Regions from separate parts of the Allobosea sp. RAF48 genome, predicted to be linked through region 2. Evidence: predicted binding sites of a transcription regulator. Region 2 holds the regulator's gene; each other region holds the start of a gene.
The links. The regulator LexA, encoded in region 2, represses DNA repair genes until DNA is damaged. The targets are predictions, from matches to a motif close to TGTTCNNNNTGTGTTCNG.
Positions count from the first base shown of each region.

Region 1: AB4Z10_RS24585 (YifB family Mg chelatase-like AAA ATPase) is a predicted target of LexA. The motif match lies at 1,154-1,171, and genes of this name have one in related genera.
Region 3: AB4Z10_RS20775 (helicase-related protein) is a predicted target of LexA. The motif match lies at 6,262-6,279, and genes of this name have one in related genera.

Region 1 covers NZ_JBFRDZ010000016.1:19,452-28,887, forward strand. Annotated here, with positions in the region: gene AB4Z10_RS24585 (YifB family Mg chelatase-like AAA ATPase) at 1-1,099, opposite strand, end outside; gene msrA (peptide-methionine (S)-S-oxide reductase MsrA) at 1,216-1,872, opposite strand; gene AB4Z10_RS24595 (hypothetical protein) at 1,956-2,216, opposite strand; tRNA gene AB4Z10_RS24600 (tRNA-Ser) at 2,448-2,537, shown strand; gene AB4Z10_RS24605 (aromatic amino acid lyase) at 2,718-4,169, opposite strand; gene AB4Z10_RS24610 (fumarate hydratase) at 4,398-5,267, shown strand; gene AB4Z10_RS24615 (fumarate hydratase C-terminal domain-containing protein) at 5,267-5,905, shown strand; gene AB4Z10_RS24620 (NAD(P)H-quinone oxidoreductase) at 5,902-6,885, shown strand; gene AB4Z10_RS24625 (DNA-binding transcriptional regulator) at 7,128-7,931, shown strand; gene AB4Z10_RS24630 (Bug family tripartite tricarboxylate transporter substrate binding protein) at 8,016-9,002, shown strand; gene AB4Z10_RS24635 (DUF6282 family protein) at 9,196-9,436, opposite strand, start outside.
Region 2 covers NZ_JBFRDZ010000005.1:139,184-148,619, reverse strand. Annotated here, with positions in the region: gene AB4Z10_RS11580 (LpxI family protein) at 1-123, shown strand, start outside; gene lpxB (lipid-A-disaccharide synthase) at 123-1,301, shown strand; gene AB4Z10_RS11570 (Bug family tripartite tricarboxylate transporter substrate binding protein) at 1,316-2,305, opposite strand; gene gltA (citrate synthase) at 2,444-3,733, opposite strand; gene gltX (glutamate--tRNA ligase) at 4,108-5,526, opposite strand; gene AB4Z10_RS11555 (ComEC/Rec2 family competence protein) at 5,680-7,941, shown strand; gene lexA (transcriptional repressor LexA) at 7,935-8,645, opposite strand; gene AB4Z10_RS11545 (molybdopterin molybdotransferase MoeA) at 8,830-9,436, opposite strand, start outside.
Region 3 covers NZ_JBFRDZ010000012.1:163,955-173,390, forward strand. Annotated here, with positions in the region: gene AB4Z10_RS20750 (sigma-54-dependent transcriptional regulator) at 1-528, opposite strand, end outside; gene AB4Z10_RS20755 (M3 family oligoendopeptidase) at 717-2,570, shown strand; gene AB4Z10_RS20760 (outer membrane beta-barrel protein) at 2,676-4,208, opposite strand; gene AB4Z10_RS20765 (KpsF/GutQ family sugar-phosphate isomerase) at 4,468-5,439, shown strand; gene AB4Z10_RS20770 (MerR family transcriptional regulator) at 5,633-6,052, shown strand; gene AB4Z10_RS20775 (helicase-related protein) at 6,333-9,436, shown strand, end outside.

The DNA of each region.
Region 1 (9,436 bases), on a different contig from region 2:
AGCGCTCGTTCGGCTGTCGGCGGCAGGCGAAGCCGGGCTCTGTCGCCTTGCCGCAGCGGCACGGGTTCATCGCCGCCACGAGCTGGAATCTGGCGGGATAGGAGACCCGGTGATTGGCGCGGGAGATCAGGACATCGCCGGTCTCCATCGGCTGCCGCAAGGCATCCAGCACCTGAGGCTGGAACTCGGGCAACTCATCGAGGAAGAGCACGCCGTGATGGGCAAGCGAGACCTCCCCCGGCCTGGCATGAAGGCCGCCTCCGACGAGCGCTGCCATCGAAGCCGAATGATGCGGCGCCCGGAACGGGCGGCGATCGGTCAGCGCGCCGTCGGCAAGATGGCCCGCGACCGAGAGCACCATCGAGACCTCGAGCAGTTCGCGCGGCGAAAGCGGCGGCAGAATCGACGGCAGGCGGCTCGCCAGCATCGACTTTCCGGCGCCCGGTGGACCGTTCATGAGGAGATTGTGCCCGCCGGCCGCAGCTATTTCGAGCGCGCGGCGCGCGCTCTCCTGCCCCTTGATATCGACCAGATCGGGCAGAAATCCGCCTTGACGGGCCACTGCCGGCTCGGGCCGCGCCATCACCTGCGTGCCCTTGAAATGGTTGGCGAGCTGGATCAGGGAGCGCGGCGCGAGGATGTCGATATCGGCGGCAGCCCAGGCTGCTTCCGGGCCGGAAGCGGCAGGACAGATCAGACCCTGCCCTCTTGCATAGGCTGCGATCGCTGCCGGCAGGACACCGGCCACCGGAGTGATCGAGCCATCGAGGGCGAGCTCCCCGAGCACGGCATAGCCGGCAAGCGCATCGGCCGGGATCGCGCCGATTGCCGCCATGACGGCGAGCGCGATCGGCAGATCGTAGTGGCTGCCCTCCTTGGGCAGATCGGCTGGCGCCAGATTGACGGTGATGCGCCTGGCCGGCAGGGCAAGCCCCGAGGCGATCAGCGCGGCGCGCACCCGTTCGCGGCTCTCGGCGACGGCCTTGTCAGGCAGCCCGACCAGAATGAAGGCGACGCCGCCGGCCGCGACCTGCACCTGAACATCGACGGCGCGCGCTTCGATCCCCTCGAACGCCACCGTCGCGACCCGCGTCACCATCTCGGCCTCGCCCCATTCCCCATAGGAACGCTAGCGGAGCTTCAGCGGCAGCGCAAGAACATATCAAGAACTTAAGGCGAGACAGGGAGGCGATCGCCTCCCTGCCCGGACAACGCTCAGGCTTCGACGCCCAGGCCGATCTGGCAGGCGACGCCGGTGCCGCCAAGGCCGCAATAACCCGCCGGGTTCTTGGCGAGGTACTGCTGGTGATAGTCCTCGGCGAAGTAAAGCGTCGGCGCCTCGCGGATCTCGGTCGTGATCGGGCCGTAGCCCTTGGCGGCCAGCGCCTTCTGGTAGTCCGCACGCGATCGCTCGGCGGCGGCCTTCTGCTCTGCATCGTAGGTGTAGATCGCGGAGCGGTACTGCGTGCCGATATCGCCGCCCTGGCGCATGCCCTGAGTCGGGTCATGGTTCTCCCAGAAGATCCTGAGCAGATCCTCATAGGAAATCTTGGCGGGATCATAGACCACCAGCACGACCTCGGTGTGCCCGGTCAGGCCGCTGCACGCCTCCTCATAGGTCGGATTCGGCGTGGTGCCGCCGGCATAGCCCACGGCCGTCACCCAGATCCCCTCGCCGCTCTGCCAGAACTTGCGCTCGGCGCCCCAGAAGCAGCCGAGCCCGAACAGCGCCTTGCGCGTGCCTTCCGGATAAGGGCCAGCCAGAGCGCGCCCGTTGACGAAATGGGTTTCAGCGGTGGGAATCGCAGCAGGGCGGCCCGGCAGGGTCTCGGCCGCCGTCGGCATCTCGGTCTTCTTGCGCAAAGAGAACATTCCTCGCTCCGTTCGTTCGAGCTTCGGCGCCTATGTAAGCCTCCGGCGGCCCTTCGCACAGGGGGGCTTCGCGCACACGGGCTTCACCGACGCGTGACGATACCGATCTGCGGCTCCGGCTGCCGCCCCAGCCATAGCAGCGCGAATCCGAGCAGAAGCGCCGCGAGCGCAGTCGGCATCCGCATCACCGACAGCAGCACGGGATCCCAGAGCAAGGGATGGATGTTGCGTTCGACAGCTGGCTGGAGCTGCGCGTAGCGCTCATGGATCAAGGCGGTCAGGGTTTCGCTCAACGCCGTGAAGCGCAGGGCGGAGTTGGCGATGGAACGGGCGCCGTCGATCACGAGCGCTACGAATCCGGCCGCAACGGACAGATATCCCAACAGTCGCAGAAGAAACCTCACCTTGCTCCCCGTCTCAGTTTGCCACTCGCGTATCTGACTGCGGCCCCAGCTCCAAGATGTGCTCATCCCAGGGGCTCAGCGCAACCGGACGCGCAGGTTTTAGGGGATTGTGCAAAACCCTTCATCTCGGGCCTTGAAAGATGCTGGCCCGGCAGTCATAAGCAGCGCGCCGGACAGGTGGCCGAGTGGTTGAAGGCGCACGCCTGGAAAGTGTGTATACGGGAAACCGTATCGCGGGTTCGAATCCCGCCCTGTCCGCCAGCAATTCCCAAAAGATGATTTTTGAGAGCGCTCAACCGCCTCAAGAGCTCGACCGGCTTCGCGAGTGTTTCCGGATGGGATCCAGAAGCTCGTTAGCAAGCCGATGGAGCGACGCAGCCTGACAGCGCGCCAGCCGCTGGAGGTCGGCGCCGCCTGCTTTCGGATCGGCCACTGGAGCCATCAGCCGAGAGTGAGCATGCTCCGGATCTCGGCGTCGCATTGGCCGATATGCTGCAGCAGCGGATCGATATGGGGCACCCTGTCGCCAGCCGCGGCGAAAGGAGCGGCCTCGCGAACCAGCGCATGGAGCCTGCCCGTCACGGCGCCGAGCGGGGCGGCCTTCCGGATATCGACGGCTTGCGCGGCGACGAGCAGCTCGATCGTTGCGATCGAGCGGCACAGGCCCGCCACCTCGGCCGTCTTGCGGGCCGCCAGCCCGGCCATGCCGGCCCGGTCGAGATTGCCGTTGGAATGGCTCGAACTGGCGAGCTCGTGCACGACCGGCGCGGTGGCGAGCCGTGCCTCGGACGTGATCGCCTTGTGGAACTGCGCCAGCCCGTTGAAGCCGGGAAGGCCCACGCCATCCTCCTCGATCAGCCCGACGGTGAGGCCCGACCAGAAGGAATCGACCAGCTTCGCGACACGTTCCGCCGAGCTGGTCATGACCGGGGCGAATCCCAACCGGGCAACGTCGAGCGCCATCGACAGCGAGACCGTGTCGAAATTGGCGACGGAAATGAGCGCCTGCTCCTCGATCGAGACGATCGGGTTGTTCTGGCTCGCCCGCAGCTCGGTTTCGACCTGGCCATAGGCGAACTCCAGGCTATCCGCCGCCGTGCCGTGGAGCAGCGGCAATGAGCGGAAGCTCAGCGGGTCCTGCAGATGACGCGGCCCGCCCTTGGCGAAGAGATAGCTTCCTGCGAGGTAGTGGCGGATCCGCGTGCCATGTCGATTGAGCCCGGCGAAGGGGCGCGACTGCAGCGCGGCTTGCGAGACGATCGACGGGTTGGCGGCGAAGCCCTCCATGCTCAGCGCGGCGATCAGGCTCCAGAGGTCGAGGCTATCGCGCAGATCGGCCATGGCCAGCGCCGCGGTGCCCAAGGCGAGCGCGCTGGAGTTGAGCAACGCGAGGGCTTCGCCGGCCTGCAATTCGAGGTCGCCATAGAGCGCCAGTGCCAGATCGGTGATCGGGGCCATGTCGCTCTGGCCCATCGAGCCCCAGATGTGCACGTCGATCGTGCGATCCTCGTTCAGCGCAGCAGCCAGCCGCTCGGCCAGCAGCGGCCGAACGCCGAGGCGCCCGCCCGCCATCGAATTGAGCAGCACCGCCATCATCGCCCGGACAGCCTCATGCGGGGCGAGAGGCCCGTGTGCGACATTGTGGGTGAGCAGCAGGCGGCGGTTGAACTCGGCGATGCGATCGGGCGCGAGCGGCACGCCGGTCTTGGCGCCGACGCTGGTGGTGACCCCGTAGACCTTTTCGCCGCGCGCCACCGCATTGTCGACGACGGCGCGAGCAGCCTTCATCCACTGAACCGCATCCGCCGTGACCGAGACCTGAGCCTTCCCCCTGGCGATGCGGACGAGCTGGTCGATCGTAAGGTCGAAACCGGTAATATCCACATGGCTCATGGCAGATCCGTCCCCAGCAAGGCTGCCCAGTGTTCGAGGCGTTCGATGCCCCCTTCACCGGGCTCGTTCTTCAGCGTGCGCAAGCACCTCTGACCGATTCCGTGCTTATCGGGAAGCGGGCGGGCGCGGCGGGCAAAGACCTCTGTTTCATGCATTGAAATGCCGCATGCACAGCCCGCCATCGCCCTGGGATCGGCTAGTTTCGCGCCGTCGAAACGGGCGCAGCGCATGGCCATCACCTACGATCTGGTCAAGGAAGTCACCGCCGATCTCTATGATTGGTCGCTGCGCCGGATTCCGGAATCCTCGAAGGCCGCGTTCCGCGAAGCCCTCGCGACGGAAACCGAGCCGCAGGCGCGGCAGACGCTGGCCTTCATGCTCGACAGCGCCGAGCGTGCCGAAGAGACCGGCAAGTTCCTGTGTTCGGATGCCGGCGTGCCCAGCTACACCATCAAGATCGGCTCCGGCGTGCGCATGGAAGGCGACATCCGCCAGGCCATCGTCGACGGCTTCGCCGATCTCGTCCGGACGATCCAGCCGCCGATCCTGCGCTTCGTCACCAACCCGCTGACCAACGAACGCAGCTATCACGGCAAGGACATGCCGCTGGTTTCCTATGAGCTCGTCGGTGATGTCGACTATCTCGACATCACCTGCGCGCCGAAAGCGCTCGGCGGCGGGCGCTGGGCGGCGGTCGAGACACTGGTCAGCCCGAGCCTCGAGGAGATCGAGCGCTGCATCCTCGAACTCGTGCTGCGCGCGGGCGGACAGCATTGCCCGCCGGTCGTCGTCGGCGTCGGCATCGGCGGAACCTTCGACCACGCCGCCAAGCTCTCCAAGGACGCGACTTTGCGCCCCTTCGGCGAGCGCAATACCGAGCCGATGGTCGCGGATATGGAGGAGCGCCTGACCCGCGCCGTCAACCAGATGGGCTTCGGCCCGATGGGTGTCGGCGGTTCGACGACCACCTTCGGCGTCCATGTCGAATACGCCTCGGGCCACGGCTTCACACCGGTCGCGGTTTCGTTCAACTGCTGGATCAACCGGCGGACGCGCGCCCGGATCTACAACTCCGGCACGGTGGAGCGGATCGAGTGATGGGCCCGTCCCTGCCGCGCATCACCTTGCCATTGACGCCCGAGGCCGCGCGGACGCTGAAGCTCGGCGATGTCGTGCTGCTCGACGGCGACGCCGTCGCGACCGTCGGCATGCCCACGCAGAAGCGGATGGTCTCCGAGCTCGAAGCCGGCCGCGAACTGCCGCTGCCGCTGCGTGGCGGCTCCTTCTTCCACATGGGCGTCAGCTATGAGGAGGCCGCGACCGGCCCCGGCCCGCTCCACTACGTCAATCCGACCACGTCGAGCCGCTTCGACCACCTGATGCCCTCCCTGATCCGGACGCTCGGACTCAGCGCAACCGGCGGCAAGGGTGGGCTCGGAGCGGAAAGTGTTGCGGCGATGCGCGAGGTGGGCTGCGTCTATTTCTCCTTCGTCGGCGGCGCTTCCGCTTTGCTGAGCCAGGGCGTTCAGGCCGTGACGGATTGCGCCTGGACCGACCTCATCATGCAATTCCGGCTGAACCGCATCCGGCTCGACGGCTTCGGCCCGGTCATCGTCGCCATCGATGCTCACGGCAACTCGATCTATGAGCGCCTGATGAATTCGGCCCGCGAGCGGATGCCCGAGATCCTGCAGTCGCTGCGCCCCTCTCCAGACGACACAGAGAGACCCCAATGAAAGTGATCGAAATCACCCGGCCGGGCGGCCCTGAGGTCCTGGCCTTCGGCGAGCGTCCGCTGCCGCAGCTCGGCCCGGCCGATGTGCTGATCCGCGTGCGCGCGGCCGGGGTGAACCGTCCCGACATCCAGCAGCGGCGCGGCCTCTATCCGCCGCCGCCCGGCGCGACCGATCTTCCGGGGCTGGACGTTTCCGGCGTGGTCGAGGCGGTTGGTGCCGAGGTTGCGTGGCCCAAGGTCGGCGATGCCGTCTGTGCGCTCGCCAATGGCGGCGGCTATGCCGAGCTCTGTGCAGTTCCGGCCTTGCAGTGCCTGCCCTTGCCTGATGGATTCTCCTTCGCCGAGGCGGCCGCGCTGCCGGAGGTGTTCTTCACCGCCTGGAACAATGTCATCTGGCTCGGCCGGCTGGCTGAGGGCGAAACCCTGCTGGTTCAGGGCGGAACGAGCGGCGTCGGTATGGCCGCGATCCAGATTGCGAAGCAGTTGCGCGGCGCGCGCGTGATCGCGACCGCCGGCTCGGCCGAGAAGCGCGCGGTCAGCCTGGAGATCGGCGCCGATTTCGCCATCGACTATCGGGCAGACTGGGTCGGGGAGATCGAGGCTGCGATCGGCAAGGAGAAGGTCGATGTGGTGCTCGATTCGCAGGCCGGCCCCTATACGGAAAAGCAGCTCGGGTTGCTCGCGCCGGATGGGCGGGTCGTTCTGATCGCCAGCCATCTCGGCCAGACGGCGGAGGTGAACGTCCGCAACATCGTCCGCCGCCGGCTAACCCTGACCGGATCGACGCTCAGGCCGCGCGATGCCGCCTACAAAGGCCGGATCGCGGCCGAACTGGTCGAACAGGTCTGGCCGCTGCTCGCCAGCGGCAGGGTCCGCAGCCATATCTGCGCGACCTTCGACTGGGGCGATGTCCGCGATGCGCATGCGCTGATGGATGCGGGCGAGCAGATCGGCAAGGTGGTTCTGACCATGCCGGCCTGAACCTTTAGGGTGCGTGAAAGACGGCGTCCTGCGCAGCCCATTCGGCTCCATGGCGGCTTTTGATCGGGTTGAAACCCTACCCGTCATTGCGAGGAGCGAAGCGACGAAGCAATCCAGGGGGACTGGGTGGGAGGCTTCAGCCCAGTCCACTGGATTGCTTCGCTACGCTCGCAATGACGGTTCTGTCGGGCCGAAAACCACTCTAGAGTCGGCGTTCGTCTTCGTCACGCCGGACCCGCAGAGTGTTCTCGTTCGCGCCCGTTCAATCCGTCCTCAAGGCACTCAGGCTGCTGACCGAGGTCAATCGCTGCAGTGCGGCCACCGTCGGCGAGTTGCACCGCCGCACCGGCCTGCCGAAGCCGACCATCGTGCGCCTGCTAGAAACCCTGATCGACGCCGGCTATGTGACGCGCGATGAGCGCGTGCGCGGCTATCTCGTCACCTCGAAGGTGGCGCATCTGAGCTCGGGCTTCCATGGCGCGCCGATGGTGATCGAGGCGGCACGCCCGTGGGCTACGGCGCTGACACGGCAGATCAAATGGCCCTGCGCCGTGTGCCTGCTCGACTATGACGCGGTCATCGTGCGCTTCAGCACAATTCCGGACAGCCCGATCTCTCCCTTCCACGCCACGCTCGGCTACCGCCTGAGCCTGGGTGGCCGGGCGCTCGGGCGCGCCTATCTCGCCTTCTGCCCGGACGAGGAGCGCGCCGTTCTGCTCGCGGCGATGCGCGCCTCCTCCGATCCCGAGAACAGCAGCCTCACGGACGAGGATATCGAGCGGCTGATCGCCCAGGCCCGCTGGCGCGGCTATACCGAGAGGGACGCTTCGACCGAGCCCCGCAATTCGACGACGATCGCGGTGCCGATCAGGCTCGGCGAGCGCTTGCTCGCGACCTTCGGCGTCACGTTCTTCCGCTCGGCCGTGGCCACTCCCGAGGACAAGGCGCGGATCATCCACCCGTTGAAGAAGGCGGCGGCCAGCATCGAGGCGCAGTTGGAGGCCCTGTCGCAATCCATGGGCGTTGCGTTTCAAGGGGAGAAATAGCCGGCCTTTTCCGCAGGCCGCCTGCCGCTCGCCCCTAGTCTCCGGCCAACACGTCCGAAGAGGCGTTTTCCGGAGGAAATCTCGATGGTGCGACAGCTCTCACGCCGCAATTTCATGGCCTCGGTCGCCGGAGCGGGCCTTCTGGCCGGCCCGCGACAGGCCTTCGCCGACACCTGGCCGAGCCGTCCGACCAATATCGTCGTCCCCTTCCCGGCCGGCGCCTCGACCGACGTTGTCGCCCGGCTTCTGGCGGAGCGGCTGCGCGGCGAATTGGGGCAAGGCTTCGTCGTCGAGAACAAGACCGGCGCCGGCGGCAACATCGCCGCGACCAGCGTGGTCCGGGCCGCCGCCGACGGCTACACGCTGCTGTTCTCGTCCTCGGGGCCGCTCGCGACCAACAAGCTGCTCTACAAGACCATGCCCTTCGATCCGCTCGCCGATTTCACGCCGATCGCGCTGCTGGGCGATGTCCAGGGCATCGTCGCGGTGCATCCCTCGCTGCCGGTTTCGTCCTTCGCGGAGCTCGTCGCCTATGGGAAGGCCAATCCGGGCAAGCTGACTTTCGGCAGCCCCGGCTTCGGCCTGATGGGGCACATCACCGGCGAGCTGATCCAGCGCAAGGCCGGTTTCCAGATGACTCATGTGCCCTATCGCGGCTCGGCGCCGCTCGCGACCGACCTGCTGGCCGGAACCGTGAATGTCGCGATCGACTTCATCCCGGCCTATATCCCGCTTGTCAAAAGCGGCGCGATCCGCGGGCTCGCGGTCACCAGCGACCAGCGGGCGCCGCAACTGCCGGAGGTGCCGACGCTGTCGGAGGCCGGGCTGCCGGGCGTCAATGCGACAGGCTGGTTCGGGCTCGTCGGCCCGAAGGGTTTGCCCGAGCCGGTCGTGGCGCGGATCGCCGCGATCGCCCGGGCCTATGTCGAAAGCGCGGAGGGGCGCGAGAAGCTCAGCGTGATCGGCGTGCGTGCGCGCAGCGGCGATGCGGCGGCGCTGCGGACCGCCCAGACGCAGGAGATCGCCAGATGGGCCGATGTGATCAAGGCCGCGGCGATCTCGCTCGATTGAACGGTGTGTCGAGAGCCTGCTCCAAGAAGCAGAGCGGCCCGGGGAAACCCGGGCCGATTTTCGTTTCACTCTAACTGGTGTCATCCCGGACGCAGCGAAGCGGAGATCCGGGATCCATGCCTGAATCGTTCCGGCATCGATCCCGGGTCAAGCCCGGGATGACGGCGTGGTTCGGAGCTAGAGCGAGCGCGCCTTATGCCGCGGCGTCGAGCGCGAGCAGCTCAGCGGCATGCCCACCGGTCATCCGGCGGATTTCCGCTTCAGTGAATTGCAGGTCGAGCAGATGGCCGACGATCTCGCGGTAGCCATCGACGGGACGCGGCGAGCCGACGAGCCCGAGATCGGAGCAGAGAACCGTCTTCTCGACGCCGGCGACCTCGATCACGCGGCGCAGCTCCGGCGGCTCGAACTTCTTCGACTTGCCCTCGACGAAC
Region 2 (9,436 bases):
AACATCGCCGACGCCGGCCTGTCGGGCATCGGGCTCAAGGCGGGCGAGGTGTTGGTCGGCGACCGCGCGGCGCTTGGGCGGCAGGCGGATCAGCTCGGCCTGTTCATCGAAGGCATCGCCTGATGCGACCCTTCAAGCTCGCCATCATTGCGGGCGAGGCCTCAGGCGATGCGCTCGCGCTGCGCTTCCTGGCGGCCCTGCACGAGCGCTTGGGCGATCGCCCCATCGAGCTGCGCGGGGTGGGCGATCATGGCCTGCCGCAAGCGGGGCTGTTGCCGTTCTTTCCGCAAGCCGACATCGCGGTGATGGGCTTCGGCCCGGTGATCGCGCGCCTGCCGCTGCTACTGCGGCGGATGGAGGATGCTGCCCGTGGGATTGCCGATTTTCAGCCGGATCTGCTGCTGACGATCGACAGTCCGGATTTTTGCCTGCGCGTGGCGAAGAAAGTTCGGGCCCGGGCCCCTCATATCCCAATCGCGCACTGGGTTTGCCCGAGCGTCTGGGCCTGGCGCTCCGGCCGGGCACGTCGCATGGCGCCGCATGTCGATCGCATCCTGGCGCTGCTGCCGTTCGAACCGGCTGCTCTCGCGCGGCTGCAGGGTCCTCAGACGATCTATGTCGGCCATCCGTTGATGGAGCGTCTCGCCGAATTGCGGCCGAACCCGGCCGAGCAAGGTGCCCGGGATGATGCGGCCCAGCCGCTGGTGCTGGTCTTGCCCGGCAGCCGCCGCTCGGAAATCCATCATCTGATGCCGGTTTTTGGCGAGGCGATCGCACGGGTCGCAGCGGCTGTTCCCGGGGCGCGCTTCGTTCTGCCGGCCGTCGCGCGGCTCCAACCGATGATCGCTGAGGCCGCGGCGCGCTGGTCGGTCGCGCCGGAGATCGTCAGCGGCGAGGCCGCCAAGCTCGCCGCCTTCCGAGAAGCCCGCGTGGCCCTGGCCGCCTCCGGTACCGTGACGCTCGAGTTGGCCTTGTCTGGCGTGCCGACGGTAGCAGCCTATCGTGGGGCAGGCTGGGAGGCCGTGCTGGCCCGGCGGCTCGTCAAGCTGCCGAGCGTCATCCTGCCGAACCTGATCCTTGGTCGGAACGTCGTCCCGGAGTTCATCCAGGATGATGCGACGGCGGAGGCCTTGGGCCGGCATTTGCTGGCGGCGCTCGCCGAGGGGCCCGAACGGCAGGCGCAGCTGGACGGCTTCGCCGAGGTTGAGACCATCATGCGCTCGGCGGGGCCCAGCCCGGCTGCCAACGCCGTCGAAGCGGCGTTGGCGTTGGTCTCCTCGCCTGCTCGCCTCGAGGCTTGAGTTTGTAAGCCGGCTTATTCGACGACCGCGCCGGACGCCTTGGCGATCGGCGCCCATTTGGCCAGTTCGGTCTTGACGTGCTCGCCGAGCTGCTCCGGCGTCGATCCGACGATATCGGCGCTGACGTCGTTGAGCTTCTTCTTCACTTTCTCGTCCCTGAGCGCCTGGTTGGCGGCCTGGTTGATCTTCTCGACGATCGGGCGGGGCAGGTTGGCCGGGCCGAAAAGCGCATTCCAGGTATAGGTCTCGTAGCCCGGCAGGCCGCTCTCGGCGATGGTCGGCACGTCCGGGAAGGACGCGACGCCCTCCTTGGTGGTGACGCCGATCGCCCGAAGCTGGCCATTACGGATGACGCCGGCCGAGGAGGGCAGGTTGTCGAACATGATCGGCACCGCACCCGAGACGACGTCGTTCAGCGCCGGGCCGGCGCCACGATAGGGCACATGGTTCATCTGGACGCCGCCGAGCGATTTGAACAGCTCGCCGGAGAGGTGCAGCGGCGTGCCGACGCCGGAGGAGGCATAAGAGTACTTGCCCGGATTGTCCTTCAGCACCTGCAGCACTTCCTTCACGGTCTTGGCCGGGAAGTTGGGGTTCACCACCATCACGTTGGGAACGATCGCGAGCAGCGAGATCGGGGTGAAGTCCTTCACCGCGTCGAAGGTGACGGTCTTCAGGATCGCCGGGTTGAGGGCATGGGTCGAGATGGTGCCGAGGAGGAGGGTGTAGCCGTCCGGCGCGGCGCGGGCGACGGCGGTGGAGCCGACATTGCCGCCGGCCCCGGCGCGGTTCTCGATCACCACGTTCTGACCGAGCAGCTCGCTCATCTTCTGGCCGACGAGGCGGGCGACGATATCGGTCGAGCCGCCGGCGGCGAAGGGCACGACCAGCGTGATCGGACGGGACGGGTAAGCGGCCTGGGCCTGCGCCTGCGTGCCGGCGAGGCTCGCGGCTCCGGCGCCGATCAGGAAGGCGCGGCGGTCGAGAAGATGGTTTTCGGTCATGCACGGATCTCCGTTGGAAGACGCGACTCTACCCAGACGCGCTCGCCGATCACCCGCATGCCTTTGATCAATCTTCCGAAACAATAAGGGCGCGGTGGAAACCACCGCGCCCTTGCTGGCGTTCGTGCTGCGCCGGGATCAGCGACGGCCGATCGGCGTGTAATCGCGCTGCGGCGCGCCGGTATAGAGCTGGCGCGGGCGGCCGATCTTCTGGGACGGATCTTCGATCATCTCCTTCCACTGCGCGATCCAGCCGACGGTGCGGGCGACGGCGAAGAGCACAGTGAACATCGAGGTCGGGAAGCCCATCGCCTTCAGCGTGATGCCCGAATAGAAGTCGATGTTCGGATAGAGCTTCTTCTCGATGAAGTACTCGTCGTGCAGCGCGATGCGCTCCAGCTCGATGGCGACGTCCAGAAGCGGGTCGTCCTTGATGCCGAGCTCGTTCAGCACCTCATGCGTGGTCTTCTGCATGATCTTGGCGCGCGGGTCGTAGTTCTTGTAAACCCGGTGGCCGAAGCCCATCAGGCGGAACGGATCGTTCTTGTCCTTGGCCTTGGCGATGTATTTCGGGATGTTGTCGACGGTCCCGATTTCCTCGAGCATCTTGAGCGCCGCCTCATTGGCGCCGCCATGGGCGGGCCCCCACAGGCAGGCCGTGCCGGCCGCGATGCAGGCGAAGGGGTTGGCGCCCGAGGATCCGGCGAGGCGCACGGTCGAGGTCGAGGCGTTCTGCTCGTGGTCGGCGTGCAGGATGAAGATGCGGTCGAGCGCGCGCGACAGCACCGGATTGACCTTGTACTCCTCGGCCGGGACCGCAAAGCACATGCGCAGGAAGTTCGAGGTGTAGTCCAGCGAGTTCAGCGGATACACGAAGGGCTGGCCAACGGTGTACTTGAACGCCATCGCCGCCAGCGTCGGCACCTTCGCGATCATACGCATCGAGGCGATCATGCGCTGATGCGGGTCTGAGATGTCGGTGGAGTCGTGATAGAAGGCCGACATCGCGCCGATCGAGCCGACCATGACGGCCATCGGATGGGCATCGCGGCGGAAGCCCTGGAAGAAGCGGGCCATCTGCTCATGCACCATGGTGTGGCGCGTGACGCGGTAGTCGAAATCCGCCTTCTGCGCGGCGGTCGGCAGTTCCCCGTAGAGCAGCAGATAGCAGGTCTCGAGGAAGTCGCCGTGCTCGGCGAGTTGCTCGATCGGGTAGCCGCGATAGAGCAGCACGCCCTGGTCGCCGTCGATATAGGTGATCTGCGACTCGCAGCTCGCCGTCGAGGTGAAGCCGGGGTCGTAGGTGAACATGCCCGTCTGGGCGTAGAGCTTGCCGATGTCGATGACGGCAGGGCCGACCGACCCTTGCTTGATCGCCATGTCGACGGTCTTGTCGCCGACCTGGAGCTGGCTCGTGTTTCCGCTCATCGATACCGATCCTTTCAAGGCTCGCTGCTGTTCAGCACCTGTTTCGCCTATCCGCCGGCGCTTCCGCGCCAGCCTTTTCCCATCCGAGGCCCGCGATGTGACGGGATGATGTCGGAAGGGGATGTGGAAGGAGACCCATGTGGCTGATATACAAGCAATATTCGTGCTCCGCCACGGTGTGGCCGCGCAACGCACTTGCGCGTCACTAGACCATTTGCCCAGTGCATTCAACCAAGCCGAAAGGCGATTGGAACCGCGCCTGGATCATATCTGCGCGAGCAGCGAGCACGCCGCCACCGCGAGGCGGCGTGCGCAAGCTTGAAAGCTGAAAGAGGGGCACCGCCCGGCAGCGGCGATGCCCCATTTACGACAGCTCAGGCTTGGTCGGCGAGCCGCGCCAGCGTCTCGTCGCGACCGAGCACGGCCATCACGTCGAAGAGCCCGGGCGACATGGCGCGGCCGGTCAGCGCGGCGCGCAGCGGCTGCGCCGCCTGGCCGAGCTTGATGCCGCTCTCCTCGACATAGGCGCGCACGGCCGCCTCCAGCGGCGCAGGAGCCCAATCGCTGACCACGGCGAGTTTCTCGGCGATCTTCGGCAGGCGCTGCCGCGCGGCTTCGTCGAGCAGGCTCTTGGCCTTGTCGTCGAGCTGCAGCGGGCGCTGGGCATAGAGATAGAAGGCGCTGTCGAGCAGCTCGACCAGCGTCTTGGCGCGCTCCTTGAGGCCGGGCATGGCTGCGAGGAACTTCGCTTCCAGCTCCGGCGACAGCGTCTGGCCGATACCGCGCGCCGGGCCGATCTCCGGCAGGATGACCTTGAGCGCATCGAGGAGCTCGCGGTCGCTCGACTGGCGCATGTAGAGCCCGTTGAGGTTCTCGAGCTTGGCGTAGTCGAAGCGCGCCGGCGAGCGGCCGATCGATGAGAGGTTGAAGGCGTCGATCATTTCCTGCGTGGAGAAGACCTCCTGGTCGCCATGGCTCCAGCCCAGCCGCACCAGATAGTTGCGCAGGGCCGCCGGCAGGTAGCCCATCGAGCGATAGGCATCGATGCCGAGCGCGCCGTGGCGCTTCGAGAGCTTGGCGCCGTCCGGCCCGTGGATCAGCGGGATATGCGACATGCTCGGCACATCCCAGCCGAGCGCGTCGTAGATCTGGGTCTGGCGGGCGGCGTTGGTGAGATGGTCGTCGCCGCGGATGACATGGGTCACGCCCATGTCGTGGTCGTCGACCACGACGGCGAGCATATAGGTCGGCGTGCCGTCCGAGCGCAGCAGCACGAGGTCGTCGAGATTCTCGTTCTGCCAGACGACCCGGCCCTGCACCTCGTCGTTCACCACCGTCTCGCCGGTCTGGGGTGCCTTGAGGCGGATGACGGGCTTGACGCCGTCCGGCGCAGTCGACGGGTCGCGGTCGCGCCAGCGGCCGTCATAGCGCAGCGGCTTGCCCTCGGCGCGGGCCTTTTCGCGCATCTCCTCGAGCTCGGCCGGGCTGGCGTAGCAGTAATAGGCCCTGCCGGCGGCGAGCATCTGCTCGGCCACCTCGCGGTGCCGCGCCGCGCGCTGGAACTGATAAACGGTCTGCCCGTCCCAATCGAGGCCGAGCCATTCCAGCCCGTCGAGGATCGCTGCGATAGCGGCATCGGTCGAGCGTTCGCGGTCGGTGTCTTCGATGCGCAGCAGCATCTTGCCGCCTTGGCGGCGGGCATAGAGCCAGTTGAACAGCGCCGTGCGAGCTCCGCCGATATGCAGGAATCCGGTGGGCGAGGGCGCAAAGCGCGTGACGACGGCATTGCTCATGGAAGGCAACTCCGACCGGGCGGCGGGAGCCGCCCGGGGCAAGACAGGGAAATGGCGCAGGTCATGACATGACAACCGGCGCGCGCCCTGTAACATGGCTTGGCCGGAAAGGTTAAGCGGTCAAATCGCAGCGCCGGCGAGGAGGGGCGGAGAATGCAGCCGGGGCCGCCGGGGCAGGACAAGCCGCGCGGCGCGCGAGCCGAGGCCTTGCCTCTGCGCCTGCTGCCAAGCTGGCTGACCTCCGTTCGCTTCGAAGTCTGGCTGCAAGACTGGCAGGCCCGGTTCGGTCAGGCGCTCGAACTCGAGGCCGAGCGCCGCCGTCCGTTCCTGTGGCTGCCCGTGGCGATGGGCGCCGGCATCCTGTTCTATTTCGCGGCCGACCGTGAGCCGGTTTTATGGGCGCCTCTGGCTGGCTTCGCGCTCAGTGCGATCTTCGCGTTCGTGCTGCGAACCCGTCGGCTAGCCTCGATGGCCTCCCTGGCGGTGGCCGCCGCCTTCGCGGGTTTTGCCGCCGGTGCCTGGCGTACGGCGGATGTCGCGGCGCCGATGCTGGAGCGTCAACGAATCGGCAAGGTGACGGGTTTCGTCGAGAGCGTCGAGGCACGCGACAGCGGCGCCCGTATCGTCCTGCTGGTAACGGAATTCGCCGGGATGCCGGCAGCCGAGCGCCCAAGGCGCGTGCGCGTCAATATCCGCGCCGCTTCCGTGGCGCCGGGCGATCATGTCGTCGCGACGGCGCGGCTGCTGCCTCCGCCCGGGCCGGCCCGGGCCGGCGGCTATGATTTCGGTCGCGATGCCTTCTTCCGGGGCATTGGCGCAGTCGGCAGCATCGCGGGCAAGATTGCCCTGGCGCCACCGCCGCATCCGATGCCGACGCGTCTTGCCGTCGATGTCGCCATCGACAGGGCGCGCAATGCCTTGACCCAACGCATCGCGGAAGGCGGTGGCGGACAGGGCGGGGCAGTCGCCGCCGCCCTCGTTACGGGAAAGCGCGGGCTGATCACCGAGGCGACGAACAACGACCTGCGCGCCGCCGGCATCTACCACATCGTTTCGATCTCCGGCCTGCACATGGTCCTCGCCGCCGGGACGATCTTCTGGCTGGTGCGCGCCCTGCTGGCGCTCTCCCAGACCGCCGCGCTGCGCTGGCCGATCAAGAAGATCGCAGCGGCCGCAGCGATGTTCGGCGCGACCGCCTACTGCATCTTCTCGGGCAGCGATGTCGCGACCGAGCGCTCGCTGATCATGACGCTGGTGATGCTCGGCGCGATCCTTGTCGATCGTGCGGCGCTGAGCATGCGCAATCTCGCGCTTGCGGCCATGATCGTGCTCCTGCGCGAGCCGGAGGCCTTGCTCGGGCCGAGCTTCCAGATGTCCTTCGGAGCCGTCGCGGCATTGATCGCCTTTGCCGAACGCTGGGAGAGCCGAAAGCGCTCCCAGCCGCCGCCGACCTTGCCGTGGCCGCTTGGGCCGGTCTGGGCCGCGGCACTCGGCATCGTCGTCACCACGTTGCTGGCAACGGCCGCGACAGCGCCCTTCGGCGCCTATCATTTTCAGACCTTCAATCCCTTCGGCCTGCTCGGCAATGCGATGGCGCTGCCCTTCGTCTCGCTCTTCGTCATGCCGGCGGCCGTCTTCGGCGTGCTGGCTTACCCCTTCGGACTGGACTGGCCCGCCTGGGCGCTGATGGGGCTGGCTTCCGATGTCGTGCTCAAGGTGGCGCACTGGGTCGCAAGCATCGACCATTCCACGGTGATGATCGCAGCCTTCGGGCCGGCGGTGCTGACCTGCTTCGTGCTGGCGCTGCTGTGGCTGACGCTCTGGACCACGCCCTGGCGCTGGCTGGCGGCGCTGCCGCTCCTGCTCGGCGTGGCCATCGCCGGCAAGCCGGAGCGGCCGGAAATCCTGATCGAACGCGACGGTTCGGGGCTGGCGGTGCGGGGCCCGGATGGCCGCCTCGCGATTGCGGGCAAGCCGAGCCGTTTCGTGCTGCAGCAATGGCTCGCTGCTGATGGCGATCGCCGTTCGCCGGACGATCCGACGCTGCGGGCCGGCATTAGCTGCGATGCGCTCGGCTGCGTCGCACGGACGCCGGATCAGCGCACCGTCTCCTACACGCGCGACAGGTTGGGGCTTATCGAGGACTGCATGCGAGCTGACCTCGTCGTCACGGCCATCCCCTGGAGCGGAACCTGCAAGGCACGGCTGATCGAGCGAATGGCGTTATCGCGCGACGGCGCGACTTCGCTCTATCGAACAGGATCGGGGTGGAGCAGCCATGTCTCGGAGCAGAACGCTGCCGACCGCCCCTGGAGCCGCCGCCGTGAACAGCGCCCTGCGCAAGCCTCGACAGCGCCTCCGAGTGTGACACCGGCTTCCGCCGACGGCGAAGCCGAGGTCGAGCGCCTTCAGTAGCGCCGCATCAGATTGACGAGGCGGCCCTGGATCTTGACCCGGTCCGGCCCGAGCACGCGCGTCTCATAGGCGGGGTTGGCGGCTTCGAGCGCGATCGAGGAGCCGCGCTTGCGCAGTCGCTTGAGCGTCGCTTCCTCGTCATCGATCAGCGCCACGACGATGTCGCCGGTATTGGCCGAATCCTGCTTGCGGATGATGACGGTGTCGCCGTCGAGGATGCCGGCTTCGACCATCGAGTCACCACGCACTTCCAGCGCGTAATGCTCGCCGGAGCCGAGCATGTCGGGCGGCAGCGAGACGGTGTGGCTACGGTTCTGGATCGCCGAGATCGGCGTGCCGGCGGCGATGCGGCCCATGACCGGGATCGCGATGGAGGAGCGGCTGTCCTCATCGGCCGCAGGGCGTGGCTTGGTGAGATTCGGCTGCGAGCCGAGGCCGCCCTGGACGACCGCAGGGTTGAAACGCTGCCGCTGCTGCGGGGCGCCGAGCCCGTCGGGCATCTTGATGATCTCGAGCGCACGCGCCCGGTTGGGCAGGCGACGGATGAATCCGCGCTCCTCCAGCGCCATGATCAGCCGGTGAATGCCCGACTTGGAGCGCAGATCGAGCGCATCCTTCATCTCGTCGAAGGAGGGCGGCACCCCGCTCTCACGCAAGCGTTCCTGGATGAAGCGCAGGAGTTCGTGTTGCTTGCGTGTCAGCATGATCCCCGCCGGCCTTCTCGAAGGCTAGATTCGAAACAAAGCAGGAACACCATACGCGTTCCACTTGTGTTCCGCAAGCGGGCTCCGGCATCGAAGCGAACAGTGGAATCCACTTTTCGGGCAGATCCGATGCGATAACCCTATACAGATCGCTACGATCGCGTCCGACAGGATGAGCGGTGATCTAGCGCAGCGGCAGGATGCGGCAGATGTCGCCTTTTTTTGCCGGCGCGGCATGGGCAGGCCGGATCGTCAATGCCTGCGCCCGTGCCAGCGTGCCGAGCATCGAGGAATCCTGCCGGTCGAAGGGCGTCGCCACCCAGCCATCCGGCCTCAGTGCGAGCTCCGAGCGCAGATAGTCCTCGCGCTCGTCATTGGCCGGCATGTCACGGCCGAGGCGGGCGGGGATGCTGCGGTCGCGGTCGGCCTCCCCAATGCCGAGCAGAGCCTCGATCAGCGGCAGGACGAAGAGATGGCCGCAGACGATCGAGGAGACCGGGTTTCCGGGCAAGCCGACCACGACCATGCGGCCGAGTCGGCCGGTCATCATCGGTTTGCCCGGCCGCATCGCGATCTTCCAGAAGCCGAGCGACATGCCGGCCCGCGTCAGCGCCTCCTGCACGAGGTCATGCGCGCCGACCGAGGCCCCGCCGAGTGTGATGAGGACGTCGGCGTCGGCGTCCCGCGCCTGGCCGATCTTGGCCGCGAGGTCGGCGTGGTCGTCGCGGGCGATGCCGAGATCGAGAACGGCACCGCCGGCCTTCTCGACCAGTGCAGCGAGCGAGAAGGAG
Region 3 (9,436 bases), on a different contig from region 2:
GGATTCGCCTTCGATCAGGACCGGGATATTGGACTTCGCCGCGCGCTCGGCGAGGCGGACGACGCGCCCCATGTCGGGGCTCTTGGTCGCAAGATCGCGGAAGCCCAGCGTGTTCAAGGCGCGGTGCTTGATGTGGCGCAGCTCATGCTCGAGAGCGCCGAGCTTGAGCGCGTTCTTGAGCGAGACCTGCAGGCGCTCGGCACCTACCGGCTTCACCACGAAATCGGTCGCGCCGGCACGCATCGCCGAGACGACGGTCTCGATCGATCCATTTGCGGTCTGGACGATGACGGGGGTCTCGATGCCGCGCTCGCGCAGATTGGCCAGCACGCCCAGGCCGTCGAGGCCCGGCATCTGCAAGTCCAGCACGATGGCATCGACCCGTTCGCCGTCCGGCCCGCCGAAGAGGGCGACCGCTGCCTTGCCGTCCTCGGCCACGATCACCTCGTAGCCGAAGCGCTTCAGCATCGCGTCGAGCAGGCGGCGTTGGACGGGATCGTCGTCGACGACGAGGACGGTGGCGGTCATGACACCTCGAAAGACGCTGCAATATGAAAGAAATGCTTTGTGCCGACGGAATCACTTGTTCCGTTCTGGGTCATCGTCGGCCAGAAGGGTTAAGCGGGATTTAAACCCCGGCGCGCACCGGCGTTGATCCGCGGGCGGAGCCCGGCCTATGGAGGGAGCGCAAGTCAGTGCGGCGAGGTGTCGAGCGAATGAGCTTCCAACAGACGATCTGGCAGACGATCCGGCGCTCCGGCGCCAAGGCGGGGGCGGCCAAGCCGGCGAGCACGCTCGGCGAACTCCCGGAATGGGATCTCAGCCACCTCTATCCGGGTGTCGGTTCGCCCGAGCTCAAGAGCGATCTCGAACGGGCGCTCGCCGAAGCGCAGGCCCTTGCCGAAAGCTATCGCGGCAAGCTGGCCGACCTCGCCGCCCAGCCGGACGGCAGCGAGACGCTCGCCGAGGCGGTCAAGCGTTATGAGGGACTGAGCGATCTGCTCGGGCGGATCGGCGCCTATGCCGGCCTCGTCTATTCCGGCGACACCACCGACCCGCAGCGCGCCAAGTTCTATGGCGATACGCAGGACAAGGTGAACGCGGCGATCACCGAGCTGCTGTTCTTCGAGCTCGAGCTCAACCGCATCGCGCCCGAGCTTATGGCCAAGGTCGCGGGCGAAGCTCCTCTTGCGCATTGGAAGCCCTGGATCGACGATCTCGCCAGGGACAAGCCGCACCAGCTCGACGACCAGATCGAGGCGCTGTTCCACGAGAAGTCGATGACGGGCGCGGCCGCCTGGAACCGGCTCTTCGACGAGACGATCGCCTCGCTGCGCTTCACCGTCGACGGCGAGGAGCTGACTCTCGAACTGACGCTGAACAAGCTGCAGGACAGCGATGGTGAGGTGCGCCGCAAGGCGGCCGAGGCGCTGAGCACAGTGTTCCGCAAGGAGCTGCGTACCTTCGCGCTGATCACCAACACCCTCGCCAAGGACAAGGAAATCTCCGACCGCTGGCGCAAGTTCGAGGATGTCGCGGATTCCCGCCATCTCGCCAACAGGGTCGAGCGCGAGGTGGTCGATGCGCTGGTCGCGGCGGTGCGGGAGGCCTATCCGCGCCTGTCGCATCGCTACTATCGCCTCAAGGCCAAATGGTTTGGCCGTGACGCGCTGGATTTCTGGGACCGCAATGCGCCTCTGCCGCAGGTCGAGCAGCGCAGCATTCCCTGGAGTGAGGCGCGCGACACGGTGCTCTCGGCCTATGGCGCTTTCTCGCCGAGGATGGCGGCGATCGCGCAGCGCTTCTTCGATGAGCGCTGGATCGACGCCCCGCCGCGGCCCGGCAAGGCGCCCGGCGCCTTCGCGCATCCCACCGTGCCGTCGGCGCACCCCTATGTGCTGCTCAACTACCAGGGCAAGCCGCGCGACGTGATGACGCTGGCGCATGAGCTGGGCCACGGCGTGCATCAGGTGCTGGCGGCGCCGAACGGGGCGCTGATGGCGCCGACGCCGCTGACGCTGGCCGAGACGGCGAGCGTCTTCGGCGAGATGCTGACGTTCCGCCGGCTGCTCGATTCGACCACCGATCGCAAGCAGCGCAAGGCGATGCTGGCCGCAAAGGTCGAGGACATGATCAACACGGTCGTGCGCCAGATCGCCTTCTACTCCTTCGAGCGCAAGGTCCATCAGGCCCGCCGCGAGGGCGAGCTGACGCCGGAAGCGCTGTGCGAGATCTGGATGAGCGTGCAGGCGGAGAGCCTCGGCCCGGCGATCCGGCTGACGGCGGGATACGAGCCGTATTGGTGCTACATCCCGCACTTCATTCATTCGCCCTTCTACGTCTACGCCTACGCCTTCGGGGACTGCCTGGTGAATTCGCTCTACGGCGTCTACCAGAACGCCGCGGAAGGCTTCCAGGAGCGCTACTTCGCGCTGCTCTCGGCCGGCGGCAGCAAGCCCTATGGCGAACTGCTCGCGCCCTTCGGCCTTGATGCCAAGGACCCCGGCTTCTGGCAGATCGGCCTCAGGATGATCGAGGGCATGATCATCGAGCTTGAAGGCATGGAGTGAGGCGGAACGTCATTCCCGGGCGAAGCGAAGCGCAGACCCGGGAATTTCCCGCAGGAACGGCCGGTCATGAGATGCTCGGGCCCGGCCCGAGCATGACGGCGCGGTTCAGAACTGCACCCTGAGCCCGACCATCGAGACGTTCGCGGTGTAATCGTTGCCCGGCGACGTCGAGTTCAGACGCTCATGGGTGAAGCTGGCGCGGATCGCGAAGGTGCGTGTCAGCCTGTATTCGATCCGCGCGCCGACATTCATCTGGTCCTCGCGCAGGTTCTGTCCCTCATAGTCGGTGCGGGTGAAGCCGGTGAAGCCGGTGACCGTGAGGTTGCGGCGCAGTGCATGTGCGATTTCGAGCGCCACCGTGCGCACCGTCGTGCCCGAGGAGCCGGCGACGGTGGTATCGCCGAGCGTGGCCGAGCCGCGCAGCGTCACCGTCGTGAGCGGCGTCGGCGACCACAGCACCGCCGCATCGCCGACGAAGCCGCGCAGGTTCTTCAGGCGGGGGTCCTCGTAGCTGCGGTTCTGATAGCCGCCTGAGATCTCGCCGGTGAGCTGGCGGCTGATCTCGAAGGTCGAGCCGATGCGGCCGCTCAGGCCGTTCGACGAGCGCATATAGCCGCTCGAATCGATCTTGTCGTCGAATTCGCGCTGGTCGATGTCGCCCTGGATGAACGGCCTGAAGCCCGGCGTGACCTCATAAGCGGCACGCAGGCGCAGGCCGTATTGCGTCTGGTTGCGGTCCTGCTGCGAGAGGATGGCGCCGTTGGTGAGCTGCGCGTTCTCATAGTCGCTGCGATCGACCGAGCCGCGCAGGGTCAGCTGCAGCCGGTTGAAGTCATGGCTGACGCCGGCCGAGCCGCCATATTGCCAGACCAGCGGCCGGCCCTCGACGGCGGAGGTGAGATCGGGCGAGCCGGGGCGCTGCGTATCGAGCCGCAGACGCGATTCCAGCAGGATGCGGGTGTCGCGCGTGGCATCCAGGCGCAGGTCGAGATTGCCTTCGGCATCGGGGCGCGAGGCCTGGCTATCCCTGAAATACTGGAAATAGCCGCCGCGCAGCCGGCCGCTGAGCTGATGCACGTTCCAGTCGGACTGGATGTCGAGATCGCCCTCGTAACGGGCGAAGGGCGAGCCCTTCACGCCGGGCGGGGCAATGCGCTGCGGGTTGGTGTCGTAGCCGATCGAGTTGGTGAAGCCCGGCCGTAGCGTCACCGAGCCGATACGCACCCCCAGCGCGGCATAGGGGTCCTCCTCCGCGGCGGTGCGGCGCCGGGGTGGCGGAGGCGGGAGAGGCGGGGCCGGCTGCGGCAGCGTCGCCACCACGGGCGGGGGAGGGCGGAATTGGCGCTGCGTAACGCCGCGCAGGGCCGGCGCCTGGACAGGCTGGCTGGCGCGGGAAGGCTGGCGCGCCGAGACGGCCGAGCCCTGGTTCCGGGCCGGGGCGGCCGGATCGCGCAGGGCATCGGGGTCGGCGGAGGTCGGTGCGGGCGGCGTCTCCGGCTGGGCCGGCTGCTGCGCGATATAGGCCGGCGTGCCCGTCCTGAGCGCGGTTGCCCGCTGCGCCACGGCCGTCGTCCAGCCGAACGCGAGTCCGGCCAGGGCGGTGCCGGACAGAAGCAGGATCGTCGTGCGACCGGACACGGGGTTCGCCAGGCTCCAGGCAACAGCTCACGCGCCCTGGAGGGGCGCGCATGGTTAACGGAGTTAGAACGAACAGGGTTAAGGACCCGTCAACGAAGCGGCCTGGCCAGGCAGCTTCCGGAAAACTGTCTCACGATTTTCCGACAGGAATCTGCGACAAGACAAAAGGCCCAAGCAGACCATTCGGTGGCTTGCCAAGGAATGTCTGCTTAGCCTCGGCGGTGGCAATCGCGGGCCTCCCCGTGCTACAGCGCCGGCCATGATCGCCGATATCCGCGCCTCCGCCCTTCGCACCGTCGCCACCGAGCGCGCGGGGCTCGACACGCTCCATGACGCGCTCGCCAACGGGCTCGGCCAGCCCTTTGCCGATGCCGTCGCGATGATCCGGGCTGCGACCGGGCGCGTGATCGTCTCGGGCATGGGCAAGTCCGGCCATGTCGGGCGCAAGCTCGCCGCGACCCTGGCCTCCACCGGCACGCCCGCCCATTTCGTCCATCCGGCCGAGGCGAGCCATGGCGACCTCGGCATGGTGCAGCCCGAGGACGTGGTGATTGCGCTGTCATGGTCGGGCGAGACGGCGGAGCTCGCCGCGCTCGTCGGTTACACCCGGCGGTTCCGGGTCGGCCTGATCGCCTTCACGTCGAACCCCGAGAGCACGCTCGGCAAGGAAGCGGACGTCGCGCTGGTCCTGCCCAAGGCGACGGAAGCCTGCCCGAACGGGCTCGCTCCCACCACCTCGACAACGATGCAGATCGCGCTCGGCGACGCGCTGGCGGTGGCGCTGCTGGAAGCGCGCGGCTTCTCGCGGCAGGACTTTTTCGTCTATCACCCCGGCGGCAAGCTCGGCGCCCAGCTCAAGACCGTCGAGAGCATCATGCATCGCGGCGCCGATCTGCCGCTGATCGGGCTCGACACGCTGCTGCCGGACGTCATCGCGATGATCTCGGCGAAGAGCTTCGGCTGCGCCGTCGTGATGGATCTGGACGGCAAGCTCGCCGGCGTCGTTACCGATGGCGATCTGCGCCGCAAGGCGGCGATGGGCGGCGGCTCGCTGCGCGCACGCGATATCATGACCGCCAACCCGCGGCGCATCGGGCTCGATACGCTCGCCGTCGAGGCGCTGGAACTGGTCAACCGCATGCGGATCACCGCGCTGATCGTGGTCGATGAGCAGGAGCGGCCGGTCGGGCTGGTCCACGTCCACGACCTGCTGGCGATGGGTGTGGCGTAGTCCTGACGCGGGGGCTGCGGAGCTTTGTCCTGTCCGCGATTCTCGGGTCCTGCGCTTCGCTCCACCCGGGAATGACGGTGCGGTTCGTTTCGCGCGAAATGCTCTTGCCACGGGCACGCCGCGACTTATCTAAAGCTGTAGAGACTACAGCTTTAGAGGTGACGCCATGGCCGTGACGGACAGGCTCGAACGCGTGATGCCGATCGGCACGTTGGCGGAACGCACCGGGGTCAAGGTCGAGACGATCCGCTATTACGAGCAGGTCGGACTCCTGCCGCCGCCGGAGCGGTCCGAGGGCAATCAGCGCCGCTACGGCCGGCGCCATGCCGAACGGCTCGCCTTCATCAAGCATGCGCGGGATCTCGGCTTCGCCGTCGACAATATCCGCACGCTGCTCAGACTCTCCGATACGCCCGGCATCGCCTGCGACGAGGCGCATGCGATCTCGGTTTCGCACCTTGAAGAGGTGCGGGACAAGATCGCGAAATTGCGTTCGCTGGAGAAGGAGCTGGAGCGGATCGCGACCACCTGTTCGGGGGGCGTCGCCGCCAGCGACTGCGCGATCATCGAGGCGCTGGCCGATCATGGGCAGTGTAGCCACGCGCGCCATTGAAGCGGGGCAGCGGGCGAAAATGTCGATTGCCCCTCGTTTCAGGGGCGGAAGGACTTAAATAGGAATCGTGCCGAGCGGCCTTTCGCGCCGCCGCCACGACGGTTCTGCAGGAGGGCGCGCTATGCCGGGATGGCCCATGCCGAAGGGAGGACAGCCCCGAAAGGGGAACAAATCCCGATTCTGCCGGAGTCCGCGATTCGGCCTCGCTTCGTTCCAGAGTCGTTCTCGCCAGGCTCGTTCCTGATTCCTGTCCACGCTCCCGCCCGCATGGGCGGGCGAGATGATCGGCTCCGTCGCCTTGCTTCCGTTTCGTTCGCTGCCGCCCGCCGCCCGCGCCCATGGTGTGACGGCGGTGCTCGGCCCCACCAATACCGGCAAGACCCATCTCGCCATCGAGCGCATGGTCGCTCACCCGACGGGAATGATCGGCCTGCCGCTGCGATTGCTGGCGCGCGAGGTCTACCAGCGCGTGGTCGACAAGGTCGGCCCCGAGGCTGTCGCCCTCGTCACCGGTGAGGAGAAGATCAAGCCGGAGCGGCCGCGCTTCTGGGTCTGCACGGTCGAGGCGATGCCGCGCGACCTCGCGGTCGATTTTGTCGCGATCGACGAAGTCCAGCTCGCTTCCGACCTCGACCGCGGTCATGTCTTCACCGATCGGCTGCTCAACCGCCGCGGCCGGGCCGAGACCATGCTGATCGGCGCGGGCACGGTGCGCCCGCTGATCGAGCAGCTCATCCCCGGCGTCAACGTCGTCTCGCGCCCGCGCCTGTCCAGCCTGACCTTCGCCGGCGACCGCAAGATCACCCGGCTGCCGCCGCGCTCGGCCATCGTCGCCTTCTCGGTCGAGGAGGTCTACGCCATCGCCGAGCTGATTCGCCGGCAGAAGGGCGGGGCGGCCGTCGTGCTCGGCGCGCTCAGCCCACGCACCCGCAACGCGCAGGTCGAGATCTACCAGTCCGGCGACGTCGATTATCTCGTCGCCACCGACGCGATCGGTATGGGGCTCAACCTCGACGTCAATCACATCGCCTTCGCGGCGGACAGAAAGTTCGACGGGCATCACTACCGCAAGCTCAATCCGGCCGAATTCGGCCAGATCGCCGGTCGCGCCGGGCGGCATCTGCGCGACGGCACCTTCGGCACCAGCGGGCGCTGCCCGCCCTTCGACGCGGAACTGGTCGAGGCGATCGAGAATCATCGCTTCGAGCCGGTGCGCCAGATGCAGTGGCGCAATTCCGACCTGGACCTGCGCTCGATCGCCGGCCTCACCGGCACGCTCAACATCCAGCCCTCGGAACCCGGCCTGACCAGGGCGCTGATCGCCGAGGACATGACGACGCTGGAGGTGCTGGCGAGGGACCCGGATGTCGCGTCGCTGGCGCATGGGCGTGCTGCGGTCGAGCGGCTCTGGGAGGTCTGCGGCCTCCCCGATTATCGCAAGATATCGCCGATGCAGCACGCCGATCTCGCGACGACGCTGTATCTCAGGCTGATGCGCCATGGCCGGCTCGATGCCGACTGGTATGCGGTGCAACTCGCCTCGCTCGACCGCACCGATGGCGAGATCGATACGCTCTCCGCCAGGATCGCGCAGGTGAGGACTTGGACCTATGTTGCCAATCGTCCTGACTGGTTGCCTGATCCAGAGCATTGGCAGGGGATGGCTCGTCTTGTAGAGGACAAGCTGTCGGACGCTCTGCACGAGCGTCTCGCTAGCCGATTTGTCGATCGGCGCACCAGCGTGCTGATGCGCCGCTTGCGGGAGAATGCGATGTTGGAGGCTGAGGTCACCGCGACGGGCGACGTGCTCGTTGAGGGCCAGCACGTGGGAATGCTGCAGGGCTTCCGCTTCACAGCGGACCCGAAAGCGGGTGGGGCCGAGGTCAAGGCTCTGAACCTGGCGGCGATGAAGGCGCTCGGCGCCGAGATCGAATCGCGAGCGGCGCGCGTCGTGCTGGCAGGCGACGATGCCTTCGTGCTGTCGCATGACGGGCTGGTGCGCTGGACCGGCGAGCCGGTGGCGCGCCTGGTTGCCGGCGAGAAGGTGCTGGAGCCGCGCCTGCGCCTGCTGGTTGAGGAGCATCTGTCCGGTCCTGCGCGTGAGCAGGTCGAAGGCCGGCTCAGTCTCTGGCTGAAGAATCACATCACCCGCCTGCTCGGCGCGATCCAGATTCTCGAGGCGGCCGAGAGCGTCACCGGCATTGCGCGCGGCATCGCCTATCAGACGGCCGAGTCGCTCGGCGTGCTCGAGCGCTCCAAGGTCGGCGAGGAGATGAAGGCGCTGGACCAGGAGGGCCGTGCCGCGCTGCGCCAGCTCGGCATTCGGTTCGGTGCCTTCCACATCTACATGCCGGCGCTGCTGAAGCCGGCGCCGCGTGCGCTTGCCGCCCAGCTCTGGGCGCTGAAGCATGGCGGGCCGGAGACGGCCGGGCTCGACGACATCGCCCATCTGGCCGCGTCGGGCCGGACCTCCTTCCCGGTCGACAAGGCCGTGCCGAAGGGGCTGTATCGCGCGGCGGGCTACCGCGTCTGCGGCGAGCGGGCCGTGCGCGTCGACATTCTGGAACGCCTCGCCGATCTCATTCGCCCGGCGATCGCCTATCGTCCGGGCGTCACGCAGGGCACCCCGCCCGCCGGCGCTGCCGATCAGGACGGCTTCGTCGCCACTGGCGCGATGACCTCGCTCGTCGGCTGCGCGGGCGAGGATTTCGCCTCGATCCTGCGCTCGCTCGGCTATGTCTCGGTGAAGCGCCCGGGTCCGGCGATCACCGTGCCGCTGGCGCCGCCGCCGGCCGCGACCGAGCCGGCACAGCCCGTTGTCGCTGCTGAAGCTCCCTCCGAAACCACATCCGCCGCGGGCGAGACTGCGGAGGTTCCCGCAGAGGCCGAGGGCACGAGCGAGCCTGCCGCGGCGCTGAACGAGGATGCGCTGGCGGAGGGCGAGGCCCCCGCCGTCGAAGCGCCGGCTGTCGAGACGGCCGATACGCCGGTCCTGACCGAGACCGAGCTGGAGCAGGTGCAGGAGCCGGTCCCGGCCGATGCGCTCGCGGTCCTCCCGGTGGCGGCCGAAGCCGTCGAGGCGGGGGCTGCCGAGGTTCTCGCGATCGATGCTCCCGCGGCCGAAGTTTCCGTGGCCGAAGCCGCGCCTGCCGAGCCCGAACTCGTCGAGGTCTGGCGGCCGCATCGCCATCAGGGCGGGCGCCGGCCCGAGCATGCCCAGCGCGGGCGCCGCGACGGCGACCAGCACCGCGGCGAACGGCCGCAGCGCGAAGGCCGTCCGGAGGGTCAGCGTCGGGATCAGCGCCCCGGCCAGCAGCGGCCGGCTGCCGCACGCGCCGAGGGCGAGGGGGCGCAGGCCCAGCGCCAGGAGCGTCCCCGCCGCGA